DNA from 2 places in the Leifsonia naganoensis genome. Region 2 is predicted to be linked to the other one. Evidence: predicted binding sites of a transcription regulator. Region 2 holds the regulator's gene; the other holds the start of a gene.
The links. Region 2 encodes HrcA, which represses chaperone genes, less so after heat shock. Its sites were predicted from a motif close to TTNGCACTCGNNNNNNNCGAGTGCNAA; they were not measured.

Region 1: a site for HrcA is predicted at 4,455-4,481, ahead of groES (co-chaperone GroES). Genes of this name have one in related genera too.

The regions. Positions count from the first base shown of each region.
Region 1 is NZ_JACCHJ010000001.1:2,777,782-2,784,724, forward strand. Features, by position in the region: gene tsaE (tRNA (adenosine(37)-N6)-threonylcarbamoyltransferase complex ATPase subunit type 1 TsaE) at 1-244, shown strand, start outside; gene tsaB (tRNA (adenosine(37)-N6)-threonylcarbamoyltransferase complex dimerization subunit type 1 TsaB) at 274-894, shown strand; gene rimI (ribosomal protein S18-alanine N-acetyltransferase) at 942-1,376, shown strand; gene tsaD (tRNA (adenosine(37)-N6)-threonylcarbamoyltransferase complex transferase subunit TsaD) at 1,373-2,443, shown strand; gene HNR14_RS13485 (DUF4190 domain-containing protein) at 2,530-3,225, shown strand; gene HNR14_RS13490 (THUMP-like domain-containing protein) at 3,250-4,437, opposite strand; gene groES (co-chaperone GroES) at 4,575-4,871, shown strand; gene rarD (EamA family transporter RarD) at 4,957-5,883, shown strand; gene HNR14_RS13505 (Lrp/AsnC family transcriptional regulator) at 5,888-6,883, shown strand.
Region 2 is NZ_JACCHJ010000001.1:3,893,923-3,900,865, reverse strand. Features, by position in the region: gene lepA (translation elongation factor 4) at 1-30, shown strand, start outside; gene HNR14_RS18785 (dihydrofolate reductase family protein) at 37-654, opposite strand; gene HNR14_RS18780 (DUF1990 domain-containing protein) at 774-1,421, shown strand; gene hemW (radical SAM family heme chaperone HemW) at 1,421-2,650, shown strand; gene HNR14_RS18770 (DUF4870 domain-containing protein) at 2,660-3,040, opposite strand; gene HNR14_RS18765 (DUF4870 domain-containing protein) at 3,165-3,647, opposite strand; gene hrcA (heat-inducible transcriptional repressor HrcA) at 3,810-4,829, shown strand; gene dnaJ (molecular chaperone DnaJ) at 4,860-5,978, shown strand; gene HNR14_RS18750 (16S rRNA (uracil(1498)-N(3))-methyltransferase) at 5,983-6,711, shown strand; gene HNR14_RS18745 (histidine triad nucleotide-binding protein) at 6,744-6,943, shown strand, end outside.

The DNA of each region.
Region 1 (6,943 bases), 1.1 Mb from region 2:
GTTGTCGAGCGCGCTCGAGCTGGACGACCTCGACATCGACTTCGCCGGGTCGGTCGTCGTCGTGGAGTGGGGGAGCGGGATGCTCGACGGCGTCGCCGAATCGTGGCTGGAGGTCGTCATCGAGCGGCCGACCGGCGCGGACGCCTCGGACGTCGACGCGACGGACGACGAGGACGACGAACTGGATGCCGACGAGCCCCGTACCGTCACCATCACCGGGTTCGGCCCGCGCTGGACGGCGTGACGCGGGCGCAGGACGCCTAGGCTGGAGGCATGCTTCTCGCCATCGACACCTCCTCCGGGACGAGCGTCGCCGTGGTCGACCGGGACGCCGGTGTGCTGTCCGAGGTCGTCGAGGCCGACACGATGCGGCACGCCGAGGTGATCGGCACCCTGATCCGCGAGGCCCTCGAGCTCTCCGGCGTACCGGTGTCCGCGCTCTCGGGCGTGGTGGCGGGGATGGGGCCGGGTCCGTTCACGGGCCTGCGTGTCGGCATCGCCGCGGCGAAGGCCTTCGCGATCGGCGCCGGGCGGCCGCTGGTGCCCGTCGTCAGCCACGACGCCATCGCCGCGGAGCGATTCGCCGCGGGTCAGGAGGGACCGCTCCTGGTGGTGAGCGACGCCCGCCGGCGCGAGCGGTACTGGACGGCCTACAGCGGTGTCGACGAGCTCGGCCTCCCCATCCGGCTCGACGGACCGGGCCTCGGCAAGCCCGACGAACTCCCGCATTCCGGGATCGCCCGCGTCGACGCGACCGTGGTGAGCGCGGGACGGCTCGGGATGATCGCCGAGATCCGCTACGCCAACAAGCGGCCGTTCGACGCGGACGAGCCCCTCTACCTCCGTTCGCCCGATGTGACGCTCTCCGCCGGGCCGAAGCGGGTGAGCGCGTGACCGCCTGGGAGCTGCGCCGCGCCGCCGAGACGGACGTCCCGGCGATCATGGAGCTGGAGCGGGCGCTGTTCGTCAACGACGCGTGGTCCGAGCGGTCGATGCGCTCCGAGGTCACCGGCCAGCACGGCTACTACCTCGTCGCGTTCCCGCCCGGCGAGCCGGAGCAGATCGACGCCTACGCCGGACTCTTGGCGCCGCGCGGCGCGGGCGAGGGCGACATCCAGACCATCGCCGTCGCGCCCCACGCCCGCCGTCACGGCCTCGCGCGGACGCTCATGAACGCGCTGATCGGCGAGGCGCGTTCGCGCGGCGCCCGCGAGATCTTCCTCGAGGTGCGCGCCGACAACCCGGGCGCGCAGGCGCTGTACCTCTCCCTCGGCTTCGAGGAGATCGGGGTGCGGCCGCAGTATTACCAGCCGGACGGCGTGGACGCCATCGTGATGCGTCTCACCGTCCCGACCCCGGAGACGACGATCGCATGAACCGCGACGAACCCCTGGTGCTCGGCATCGAGACCTCCTGCGACGAGACCGGCGTCGGGATCGTGCGCGGCACGACGCTGCTCGCCAACACCATCGCGTCCTCCATGGACGAGCACGCGCGCTACGGCGGCGTGGTCCCCGAAGTCGCTGCGCGCGCCCACCTGGAGGCCCTGACGCCGACCCTCCGCACGGCCGTGGCGGACGCCGGGATCGAGCTGGCGGACGTCGATGCGATCGCCGTGACCAGCGGACCGGGCCTCTCGGGCGCGCTGATGGTCGGGGTCGGCGCGGCGAAGGCGCTCGCCGTGTCGCTCGGCAAACCGCTGTACGCGGTGAACCACCTCGTCGGCCACGTCGGCGCCGATCTCCTGGACGCGTCGGGCGGCCCGGGCCACCCGGTGGAGCTGCCGACGATCGCCCTCTTGGTCTCGGGAGGTCACACCTCCCTGCTCCTCGTGCGCGATCTGGTCTCGGACGTCCAGTTGCTCGGCGAGACCATCGACGACGCGGCGGGCGAGGCCTTCGACAAGGTGGCCCGCGTGCTCGGGCTGCCGTATCCGGGTGGACCGCAGATCGACCGGGTGGCCGCCGACGGCGACCCCCGCGCGATCCGGTTCCCCCGCGGGCTCACGAAGCCCAAGGACCTCGAGCAGCACCGCTACGACTTCTCGTTCTCGGGGCTGAAGACCGCGGTCGCCCGCTGGGTCGAGCAGCGGCAGGACGCGGGGGAGGAGGTGCCCGTCGCCGACGTGGCCGCCAGCTTCCGCGAGGCCGTCGTCGACGTGCTGCTGACCAAGGCCGTCGCCGCCTGCCGCGACCACGGCGTCCCGCGCCTGTTGCTCGGCGGGGGCGTCGTCGCCAACGCGCGCGTGCGTCAGCTGGCGGCGGAGCGGACCCGCGAGGCGGGCATCGCGCTGCGCATCCCGGCGCTCTCGCTCTGCACCGACAACGGGGCGATGATCGCCGCCCTCGGCGCGCAGCTGGTGATGGCCGGACGCGAGCCGAGCGAGCTCACCTTCGGCGCCGACTCGACGCTGCCCGTCACCGAGATCCAGGTGGCCCGCTAGTCGTTGACACCCCGCGGCCCCGCTGGGACGATGGGATGGCCCAGGGAGTTCCCAGAAATTCCCGTAGCTAGAAGGAGATGCGGAACATGACCGATCCGAACGCGCCCGCCGGCCCCACGGACCCCGACGCCCAGAACGGAGCGGTCCCGCCCGCGGAGCCCGTGGTCCCGGCCACCGAGTCGGCTCCCGTAGCGCCGCCCGCCCCTCCTGCTGCACCCGCCCCCGACGCGGGCTCCGTGCCGCCGGTCGCCCCGCCCGCCGCTCCCGCCTACGGCCAGCAGCCGCAGGCCCCGTACGGCCAGCAGCCGCAGCAGCCGCAGCAGCCGTACGGTCAGCAGCCGCAGTACGGCCAGCCGCCGCAGCAGCCCTATGCTCAGCCTCAGCAGCCCTACGGCCAGCCGCAGCAGCCGTATGGTCAGCCGCAGCAGCCGTACGGTCAGCAGCCCCCGGCTCCCGGCTATGGCGCGCCGGCCTATGGTCAGCCTGCCCCCGGGTACGCCCAGCCCTATGCGGCGCCCACGAAGACGCCCATCTTGAGCATCCTCTCGCTCATCGGCGGCATCGTCGGCATCGTGCTCAACATCGCCTGGGGCATCGGCGTGCTGTTCGGCATCGCGGCGGTCGTGCTCGGCTTCCTCGGCCGGAGCAAGGAGCCGCAGGCGAAGGGATTCTGGCTCACCGGCCTCATCCTGGGCTTCGTGAGCATCGCGATCGCGATCATCGTCTGGATCGGGTTGGCGATCTTGTTCGCGAGCTTCTCCGCCAACTACAACACGTACTGACGCGGGTCGCGGCGCCGGGCGGCCTCAGAGCCGCTCGGCCAGCAGCGCGGTGTGCCGTCCGGCGATCCTGGTGAGGATCAGGGTCGCCGACCGGTCGCCGTTGAGCGCGAGGCGCTTGCGGAGCGCGGCGGGGTCGACATCCACGCCGCGCTTCTTGATCTCCAGGGTGCCGATGCCGCGGTCGCGCAGCGCGCGCTTGAGGTCGCGCTCGCCGTATGGGAGGGTCTCGAGCACCCGGAACCCGGCGGCGAACGGCGTCTCCACCGCGGCGTCCGCCGTGATGTAGGCGATGCCGTCGGCGACCATGCGTCCGCCGAGCGAGCGGGCCAGGTCGCCGATCAACCGGGCGCGGATCACCGCGCCGTCCGGCTCGTAGAGGTATTCGCCGAGGTCGCCGGTCTCGGCATCCTCGCTGTCGGCCTCCGCCGTCAGCTCGTGGGCGTCGTCGCCGCGCAGGACGAGTGCCGCGCGACGGGTCCCGCTCCGCGCGAGCGCGCCGAACCACAGGCCGAGCTCGACCACCTGGCCGTCGGACGAGATCCACTGGGCCTCGGCGTTCGAGGGGATGAGGTCGCGGTCGAATCCGGGACCGAGCTTGATCCCGACCGAGCGCCCGGTCGCGATCTCGTAGGCGAAGCCGAGCGAGGGCGTGTAGTCGTCGGGATCGGTCAGCCGCTCGGTCTGCGCGTGTCCCGCCGTCCGGCGGGCCGGATCGAGGAAGACGCCCTCGACGGCGCGCAGGTCGGTCTCCTCGGCGCGACCGTGCACGACGGTCGCGGACGGGAACGGAGCGAGGTTGTAGGCGGCGATGGCCGCGGTGACCTCGTCCGCTTCGACGGCGGTCACCTCCAGGTCGATCGCGGCGAAGGCGAGGGCGTCTCCACCGATCCCGCAGCCGAGGTCGGCCACGCGGCGGATGCCCGCCGTGCGGAAGCGGCCGGCGTGCCGGGCGGCCACCGAGAGCCGCGTCGCCTGCTCCAGGCCGGCCTCGGTGAAGAGCATCCGGGAGGCGAAATCGCCGAACTTCGCGACGGCCTTGCGCCGCAGCTTCGACTGGGTGAGGACGGCGGCGACCAGGCCGGGGGAGTGCCCCCGCTTGCGCAGGTCGGTGACGAGACGCAGCACGTCCTTCTCGGTCCGGTACGGGGGCAGGGAGTCGAGCAGACGGAGCCCTTCCGAGCTCAGCAGTTCGACGAATTCGGACCGTTCCATGACCCACACGCTACCTCTTGGCACTCACGTTGCGTGACTGCTAACGCACCCTCTAGACTCTCGTTAGCACTCGCAGTGCGAGGCTGCTAACTCACGTCTTCTGTCAAGACACCGTTTGTCATAGGAAAGGGGTCAACGTGTCGGTCTCCATCAAGCCGCTCGAAGATCGCATCGTCATCAAGCAGGTCGAGGCTGAGCAGACCACTGCGTCCGGTCTGGTCATCCCCGACACCGCCAAGGAGAAGCCGCAGGAGGGCGAAGTCGTCGCCGTGGGCCCCGGCCGCATCGACGACAACGGCAACCGCATCCCCCTCGACGTCGCCGTCGGCGACAAGGTCATCTACTCCAAGTACGGTGGCACCGAGGTCAAGTTCGGCGGCGAGGACCTGCTCGTCCTCTCGGCCCGCGACGTGCTCGCGGTCGTCGTCCGCTGACGCACCCCGTCTCACGTCCGGCCCGGATGCCTTCTGGCATCCGGGCCGTTCTCGTCTGTCGGCCGGGGTCGCTAGAGTCTGTCGGGTGACACCGCCTGCTCCCACGACCGACCGCCGCACCTCCGGACTGGTCTTCGCCCTCTCGGCGCACGTCCTGTGGGGCGTCCTCACCCTCTACTTCATCGCCCTGGCACCCACGACGGCGTGGGAGATCGTCGCCTGGCGCGTCGTCTTCTCGCTGGTGTTCTGCGCCCTCCTGATCACGGTCACGCGGGCGTGGCGTCCGCTGGTCGCGCTGATCCGTTCGCCGCGCATCCTGTTCACGATGGCCCTCGCGGGTGCGCTGATCTACGTCAACTGGCAGACCTACGTGCTGGCCACGGTCACCGGCCACGTGGTGGAGGCCGCCCTCGGCTATTTCATCAACCCGATCGTCACCGTCCTGCTCGGCGTGCTCGTGCAGCGCGAGCGCCTGCGACCGGCCCAGTGGGTCGCGGTCGCGCTGAGCGCCGTGGCCGTGATCGTCCTCGCGGTCGGCTACGGCGCCTTCCCGTGGATCGCGCTGGTGCTGGCGTTCTCGTTCGGCTTCTACGGCCTCATCAAGAAGCGCGTCGGGCCGTCGGTCGACGCGGTCTCCGGGCTCACGCTGGAGACGATGTGGCTCACACCGGTCGCCATCGTGCAGCTGGTCATCGTGGGGATGACCACGGGGATCACCCTCGGCGCGTACGGCACGTGGCACACGATCGCGCTCGCCGGCGCGGGCGTCGTGACGGCGGTGCCGCTGCTGTTCTTCGCCGCGGCCTCCCGGCGTCTCCCGCTCGTCTACATGGGGTTCGTGCAGTACGTCACGCCGCTCATCCAGTTCATGGTCGGCGTGTTCGTGCTGCACGAGGCGATGCCGCCCGAGCGGTGGCTCGGCTTCGGGATCGTCTGGCTGGCCCTCGTCGTGCTCAGTGTGGACATGATCGTCTCCGCTCGCGGCGTGCGCCGGGATGCCCGGCTAGCGTAGGGGCGTGGCCATCTCCACCGACTTCGACGAACTCGACTCCCGCATCGCGGCGGCGCTCCAGGCGAACGGGCGCGCCAGCTGGGGGCTCATCGCCAAGGTGATCGACGCTCCGGTGCGCACGATCGCGCGCCGCGGGCAGCGCTTGCTCGACGTGGGCGCCGTGCGCGTCTCCACCTATCTCGATACGACGATGGTGGGGGATGCACGTCCGCTCGTCATCCAGATCGGCACGCGGCCGGGCCGGGCGGTCGCGGTCGCGCAGGCCCTCGCCACCCGCCCTGACGCGTCGAGCGTGTCTGTGCTCGAGAGCGGCGCAGACGTGATCTGCCAGCTCATGCCGCGCACACCGGAGGAGAGCGCCCGGCTGGTGGTGGAGGAGCTCCCCGAGCTCGACCACCTGGTGTCGGTGCGCGTCGGGACGGTGCTCAAGTTCTTCCGCTCCGGCTTCGACTGGACGGCCATCCCGCTCCCACCGGCCGTGCTGGCGCAGCTGCGCAACGGGGAGGAACCGGCCCCGCGCGCGAGCGGGCGTGTGGCGCTCTCGGCGGACGACGACCGGCTGGTCGCGGTGCTCGCCGAGGACGGGCGGGCCACGGCGAGCGACGTGGCGGAGCGGATCGGCGTCACCCCTCCGACGGTGAAGCGGCGGCTCGACGCCCTGCTCGGCGCCGGCGTGCTGCACGTGCGCACCGAGATCAGTCCGGCCCTGCACGGCTTGCGCGTCGAGGCGCTCACCTGGCTGCAGGTCTCTCCCGACCGCGTGGAGGCGGTGGGGGAGGCGCTCGGGCGGCATCCCTCCGTGCGCTTCTGCGCCGCCTGCACCGGGGCCACCCAGCTGCTGGTCGACTGCGTCGTCGAGGACGAGCACGCCCTGTACCGGTTCCTCACCGAGGACGTCGCCGCTCTGGGCGTCACGGCAGCGCAGACGTCGGTCGTGCTCGCTCCCGTCCGGCGCGGTCCGATGCTCGTCGCCGAGTTGCCGGATGTGGCTGATTTGTAAACATCTTGTTGCAGAAGTGGCCGAAACCTAAATTTGTGATTGCGATAGTGGCCGTTAACG
Region 2 (6,943 bases):
GGCGACACGGAGAAGAAGGACGCGAAGTAGTCGAGGCTACGCGCTCGTCTTCCGGTAGACGTTGATCTGGACGCCGGAGGCGAGCGTGCGCGTCTCGGCGACGTCGAACGTCGTGCGCGGGAACCCGTCGGGGAAGAGCTTCTTGCCCGTCCCGAGCACGATCGGGTAGACCATCAGCCGGTACTCGTCGACCAGGCCGTGGGCGCCGAGGGTCTGGATGAGATTCGCGCTTCCCCAGACGCGGATCTCGCCGCCGGGCTGCTCCCGCAAGGCGGCGACCGCGCCGGGCACGTCGTCCCCGAGGAGCTGCGAGTTCTTCCAGCCCAGCTCGGTGAGGGTGCGGGAGGCGACGTACTTCGGCACGCGGTTGTAGCGGCGCGTGAACTCGCCCTGCAGACCGGGAGCGTCCTCGGGCCAGACGCCCCACGCCTGCGACCAGATGTCGTAGGTGCGACGGCCGAGCAGCAGCGCCTCGGTGCGCTCCTCCCACTCCACGACCACGTTGTCGTCCGCGTTGCCGCCGCCGCGTTCGCGATCGAAGTCCATCTGCCATCCGCCGTAGGGGAAGCCGCGCTCGTCGTCCTCCGTCGATCCGCCGGGCGCCTGGATGACGCCGTCCAGGGTGATGAACTCCTGCACCACGATGCTGCTCATGCCGATCCTCCTCGGTCGCGTTCGGCCCCAGTGTCGTCGCCCCGGCGGCCCCGCGCCAGACCCGGCCGGGAATCCGCCCCGGTTCGCGCTGGGGCGCGGATTGGCGGAGGATAGACACCATGCGCCGCTCCACTTTCACCGACCAGCCCGTCACGTACGGCGCCGTCGGCGGAACGCAGGCCCCGGATCTGCTCTACTACCCGCCGAAGGGCTACCGGCCGCTGCAGAAGCGGACGCGGCTCGGCTCGGGCGACGAGCGCTTCGACACCGCCGCCACGGCACTGATGACCTGGGGCGTGCAGCGCGGCAGCGGCATCCTCGTCACGGACGTGAACGAGGGCACGGGCGTGCAGTACGAGGGCATCGAGTACGACGTCGACGGCACCCCGAAGAGGATGCGCGAGCACCGCGTCGAGGAGGACGTCTTCGCCGACGACGGCTCGCCGTACATCCGCAACGGGATGACGGCTGTGCTCAAGGTGCCGTTCGGCCCGTTTAAGGTCTCCGCGCCGATCCGCGTCGTGTACGTCGTCGACGAGCCGGACCGGGCGGGTTTCGCGTACGGCACCCTGCACGGCCACCCGGAGAGCGGCGAGGAGGCGTTCTTCGTGGAGCGCCACGAGGACGGCACCGTGTGGTTCGTCCTGCGGTCGTTCTCGCGCCCGTCGACCGGCTTCTACCGGCTCGTGTCGCCGGTGCTCCGGCTGGTGCAGAACCGGTTCACGACGAAGTACCTGCGCTCGCTCCTCCCCGCACGGTCGGCCTGATGCCGAGCGCGCTCCCACTCGGCGACCCCGCGCCCGCCGACGGCATCCTCCCGGAGTCGTCGCTCGACGGCGCGGCGGACCGCGACTTCGGGGTCTACCTGCACGTGCCGTTCTGCCGGGTGCGCTGCGGGTACTGCGACTTCAACACGTACACGGCCACCGAGCTCCGCGGTGTGAGCCAGTCCGACTACGCGGGCCATGCGGTCGCCGAGGTCGGCTTCGCCGCCCGCGCACTGGCGGCGAGCGGACTGCCGCAGCGACCCGTGTCGACCGTGTTCCTGGGCGGCGGCACGCCGACGCTCCTGCCGCCGTCGGATCTCGGAGCGATGCTCGGCGCCGTCCGCGACGCGTGGGGACTCGCACCGGGGGCCGAGGTCACGACCGAGGCGAACCCGGACTCGGTGGATGCGGACGACCTGCGCCGCCTCGCCGACGCCGGATTCACGCGGGTGTCGTTCGGGATGCAGTCCGCTGTCCCGCACGTCCTCGCGACGCTGGAGCGGACCCACGACCCCGAGCGCATCCCGCTCGTCGTCGAATGGGCGCGGGAGGCCGGCCTCCAGGTGAGCCTCGACCTGATCTACGGCACGCCGGGGGAGTCGCTCTCCGATTGGGGGCGGAGCCTGGACACGGCACTCGCCTGCGCGCCCGACCACCTCTCGGCGTACTCGCTCATCGTCGAGGCGGGCACCAAGCTCGCCCGCCAGATCAAGAGCGGACAGGTCCCGGAGCCCGACGAGGACCTCCAGGCCGACATGTACGAGCTGGCCGACGCGCGGCTCGCCGCGGCCGGCTACGACTGGTACGAGGTCAGCAACTGGTCTCGCGACGGCGACCACCGCTCGCGGCACAACCTCTCGTACTGGCTCGGCCACGACTGGTGGGGCATCGGTCCGGGCGCGCACAGCCACGTCGGCGGTGTGCGGTGGTGGAACGTCAAGCATCCCGCCGCTTACGCCCAGCGCGTGCTCGCGGGGGAGTCGCCCGCCGCCGGCCGGGAGACGCTCGACGCCGAGACGCGGCGGGTGGAGCGGGTGCTGCTGCTCACGCGCATCCGCGAGGGCATCCGCACCGCCGAGCTGTCGGCGGAGGGCCGCCGCGAGATCGCGGGGCTCATCGCCGACGGCCTCATCGACGGAAAAGCCGCCCTCGCCGGGTCGGTGACGCTGACCCTGCGAGGACGGCTTCTGGCGGACGCCGTCGTGCGACGGCTGCTCGCCGAGGTGTGATCGGGAGCGTCAGCTCACGAACTTGATGGCGATCGGGTACGTGTAGTACTCGCCGCGGTTCGCCTTGAGCGCGGCGATGATGCTGAAGACGATGTTCACGACCCAGACGGCCAGCAGGATGAAGATCCCGACGACGACGAAGCTCGTGATCCAGCCGACCACGGTGCCGATGAACAGGGTGATCTGGAAGTTCAGCGCCGTGGCGGTGTGGGAGCGCACGAACGGGCCGCGCTCCTTGAGCACGAGGTACCCGATGAGCGCCGGGAGCCATCCGAAGAGGATCCCGCCGACGTGGACGAGCGTCGCCCACAGCTTCTCGTCGGAGGGGCTCAACTGCTGAGAGGCGCCTCCGTACGGCTGCTGAGGCGGCGGTGGGGGCGTTGCGGACATGGAGTCTCCTTGCAAAGAGCCCGGGAGCGTCCCGGGCTGATCGGCGGACGATTACCCACACAGCCTAGGGCCGGAGGCCCGAGTCTGAGAAGAAGCCGAGAGCTTTTCAGCCCGAAGCGGCGCGCTACTTGATGAAGCGGAAGTTCACCGGGTAACGGTACGAGCCTCCTCCGTTGACCTTGACGAAGCCGAGGATCGAGAACACCAGGTTCACGATGTAGAGCGCCCACGGCACGAGCAGGCCGAAGAGCAGGTAGCCGATGCCGACGGTGAAGCCGCCGATGATGATGCCGATGATCTGGGAGGCCACCCACGCGATGATCCAGGTGATCTGCCAGTTGAGCGCCTCCTTGCCCTCCACGTTCGTCTTCTCGCCGCGGTCCTTGAAGACCAGCCAGATGATGAGGGAGGGGAGGATCCAGAGGATGCCGCCGAGGTGCGCGAACGACGCCCACTGCTTGTCCTGCTCGGCGGTGAGCGGGGCGGCGGGAGCGGCGTACGGCTGCTGGGGAGCGGCGCCGTACGGCTGCTGCGGCGGCACGTTGCCGTAGGGCTGCTGCGGAGGAACGCCGTTGTTCGGGTCCACGGGCTGGTTCGGGTCGGACATGCGTGTTGCCCTTTCGTGATCGGATGCGACGGAGTCGACCCGGTGCGCATAAGGTACCGCCGCGCGCGCTCGCGGACAATAACTCGTGTCGGCCGTTCGCGCGATATGATTAGCACTCAAGAACGCTGAGTGCTAAGTGAATTCGGTCGACGGGAGGGTGTCATGGTCTCCGAGCGCAGTCTCGAAGTCCTGCGGGTGATCGTCCAGGACTACGTCGCCTCCCGCGAGCCGGTGGGCTCGAAGAGCATCGTCGAGCGGCACTCGTTCGGCGTCTCGGCCGCGACGATCCGCAACGACATGGCCCTCCTCGAGGAGGAGGAGCTGATCGCGGCCCCCCACACCTCGTCCGGGCGCGTGCCGACCGACAAGGGCTACCGGCTGTTCGTCGACCACCTCTCCGAGATGCGGCCGCTCACCACGGCGCAGCGCACGGCGATCGAGGCGTTCCTCGGCGAGTCGATCGATCTGGATGACGTGCTCGCGCGCACCGTCCGCCTGCTCTCGCAGCTGACCAACCAGGTCGCGCTCGTGCAGTACCCGTCGGTGTCTCGCTCGCGCATCCGGCACATCGAGCTGGTGTCGCTCGCGCCGCACCGTCTCCTGAGCGTGCTGATCACGGACTCAGGCGCCGTCGAGCAGCGCGTCATCGAGTTGAACGCCGCGCTGACGGACCAGGAGATCGCCGAGATCCGCGGCGCGATCAACGGGGCCGCGGCCGGGCTCTCCCTGCCCGACGCGACCGCCCGGCTGCGCCAGCTGCCGGACGCACTCACCGAGCGCACCCGCGAGCTGGTCTCGCCGGTCGCGAGCGCCTTGCTCGACCAGATCGCGGCGAACCGGCAAGAGCGTCTCGTCATGGCCGGGGCCGCCAACCTCGTCCGCACCGAGACCGACTTCCCCGGCACGATCACCCCGGTGCTCGAGGCGATCGAGGAGCAGGTGGTGCTGCTGCGCCTGTTCGACGAGATGGCGCACGACCAGCACGGCGTGGCCGTCAGCATCGGCCGTGAGAACGCCGTCCTCGGGCTGAGCGAGGCGTCGATCCTGTCCAGCGGCTACAGCGCCGCCGGCTCCGACGTGGCCCGCATCGGGCTCCTCGGCCCCCTCCGCATGGATTACTCGGGCAACATGGCCGCCGTCCGCGCGGTCGCCCGCTACCTCTCTCGCCTCCTCGGCGACTAGAACACGACAAACGAGAAGGAACAGCCTTACGTGGCCGACCACTACGAAGTACTGGGCGTTGAGCGCAACGCCACCCCCGACGAGATCAAGAAGGCGTACCGCCGGCTCGCGCGCGAGCTGCACCCGGACGTGAACCCCAGCTCCGAGGCCCAGGAGCGGTTCAAGCTCGTCACGCACGCCTACGACGTGCTCAGCGACCCGAAGCAGCGCCAGCAGTACGACCTCGGCGGCCCGACGGGCTTCGGCGGAGGCGGGGGCGGCCAGGGCGACTTCGCCGGCTTCGGCGACATCTTCGAGACGTTCTTCGGGGGAGGAGGGGGAGCCTCCCGCGGCCCCCGCTCCCGGCGCGAGCGCGGGCAGGACGCCCTGCTGCGCGTGGAGATCGACCTCGACGAGGTCGTCTTCGGCACCCACCGCGACCTCGAGGTGGACACCGCCGTCGTCTGCGAGACCTGCAACGGCTCCTGCTGCCAGCCCGGCACCGCGCCGGTCACCTGCGACATCTGCCACGGCACCGGCAGCATCCAGCGCTCCGTGCGCTCCCTGCTCGGCAACGTGATGACGTCGAGCCCGTGCGGCAGCTGCCGCGGCTACGGCACCGTCATCGCCACCCCGTGCGTCACCTGCCAGGGCCAGGGCCGGGTGCGCGCCCGTCGCACCGTTCCGGTGGACATCCCCGCCGGCGTCGACACCGGCCTGCGTCTGCAGATGCCGGGCAGCGGCGAGGCCGGCCCCGCGGGCGGCCCGAACGGCGACCTCTACCTCGAGATCAAGGTCAAGCACCACGACGTCTTCAGTCGCGATGGCGACGACCTCCTCTGCACCCTCGAGGTGTCGATGGTGGATGCGATCCTCGGCACGACCGCCTCGGTGAAGGCGCTCGACGGCGACATCCGGCTCGAGCTGAAGGCCGGGACGCAGAGCGCGGACATCGTGACGGTCAAAGACCGCGGCATCACGCACCTGCGCGGCAGCGGCCGCGGCGATCTGAAGGTCGGCATCCAGGTGGTCACGCCGACGAAGCTCGACCACAAGGAGAAGGAGCTCATCAAGAAGTTCGCGGCGACGCACCACTCGGTGGAGCCGTCGCTCGCACGCTTCCAGCAGGGGCTCTTCGCCAAGCTCCGCGACCGGTTCCTGAACTTCTGACCCGATGAGCTCGCTCTATCTGCGGGAGGACCTCGAGGCGGCCGAGGTCGGCGCGCGGTTGACCCTGACCGGCCCCGAGGCCAAGCACGCGGCGACCGTGAACCGGACGCGCCCGGGGCAGACGGTGTCGATCGGCAACGGCCGCGGCCTGGTCGCGTCGGGCGACGTCGTCGTCGCGACGGGCGCTGAGCTCACGATCGAGGTCGCTTCGGTCCGGCAGGAGGAGCCGCCCGCCCCGCGCATCACGCTGGTCCAGGCGCTGGCCAAGGGCGACCGCGACGAGCTCGCGATCCAGGCGGCGACGGAACTCGGCGTCGACCGTGTCGTCCCCTGGTCCGCGTCGCGATCCGTCTCCCGTTGGGAAGGCGCGAAGGTCGCGAAGGGCCGTGACCGCTGGTCGACGATCGTGCGGGAGGCGGCCAAGCAGTCGATCCGCGCGTGGGTGCCCGAGGTGGGGGAGCTGGCCACGACGGCGCAGGTCGCCGATCTCGCCGACGGCGCGGACGTGCTGGTGCTGGAGCCGACGGGGGACTCGGCGTTGACGGCCTTCACCCCCGGCGAGCGCGAGCTCGTGCTCGTCGTGGGCCCCGAGGGCGGCATCGCCCCGGGCGAGCTGGAGGTGCTCCGCGCCGCGGGCGCCCGCATCGTGCGCCTCGGCGACACGGTGCTCCGCACCTCCACGGCCGGCCCCGCGGCCCTCGCCGTGCTGAACGCCTCGCTCGGTCGCTGGTAGACCCCTCAGGGCGGGCGAATAGGATGGACTCCATGGAAAGCGCACAGCCCTCGATCTTCTCGCGCATCGTCGCGGGCGAGATCCCGGCCGACATCGTCTACGACGGCGAGCGCATCATCGCGTTCCGCGACATCGCGCCCAAGGCGCCGGTGCACCTCCTCGTCGTCCCCAAGACCGAGCAGTACCGCGACGTGACGGAGCTCGCCGCCGGCGACCCCGCGCTCCTCGCCGA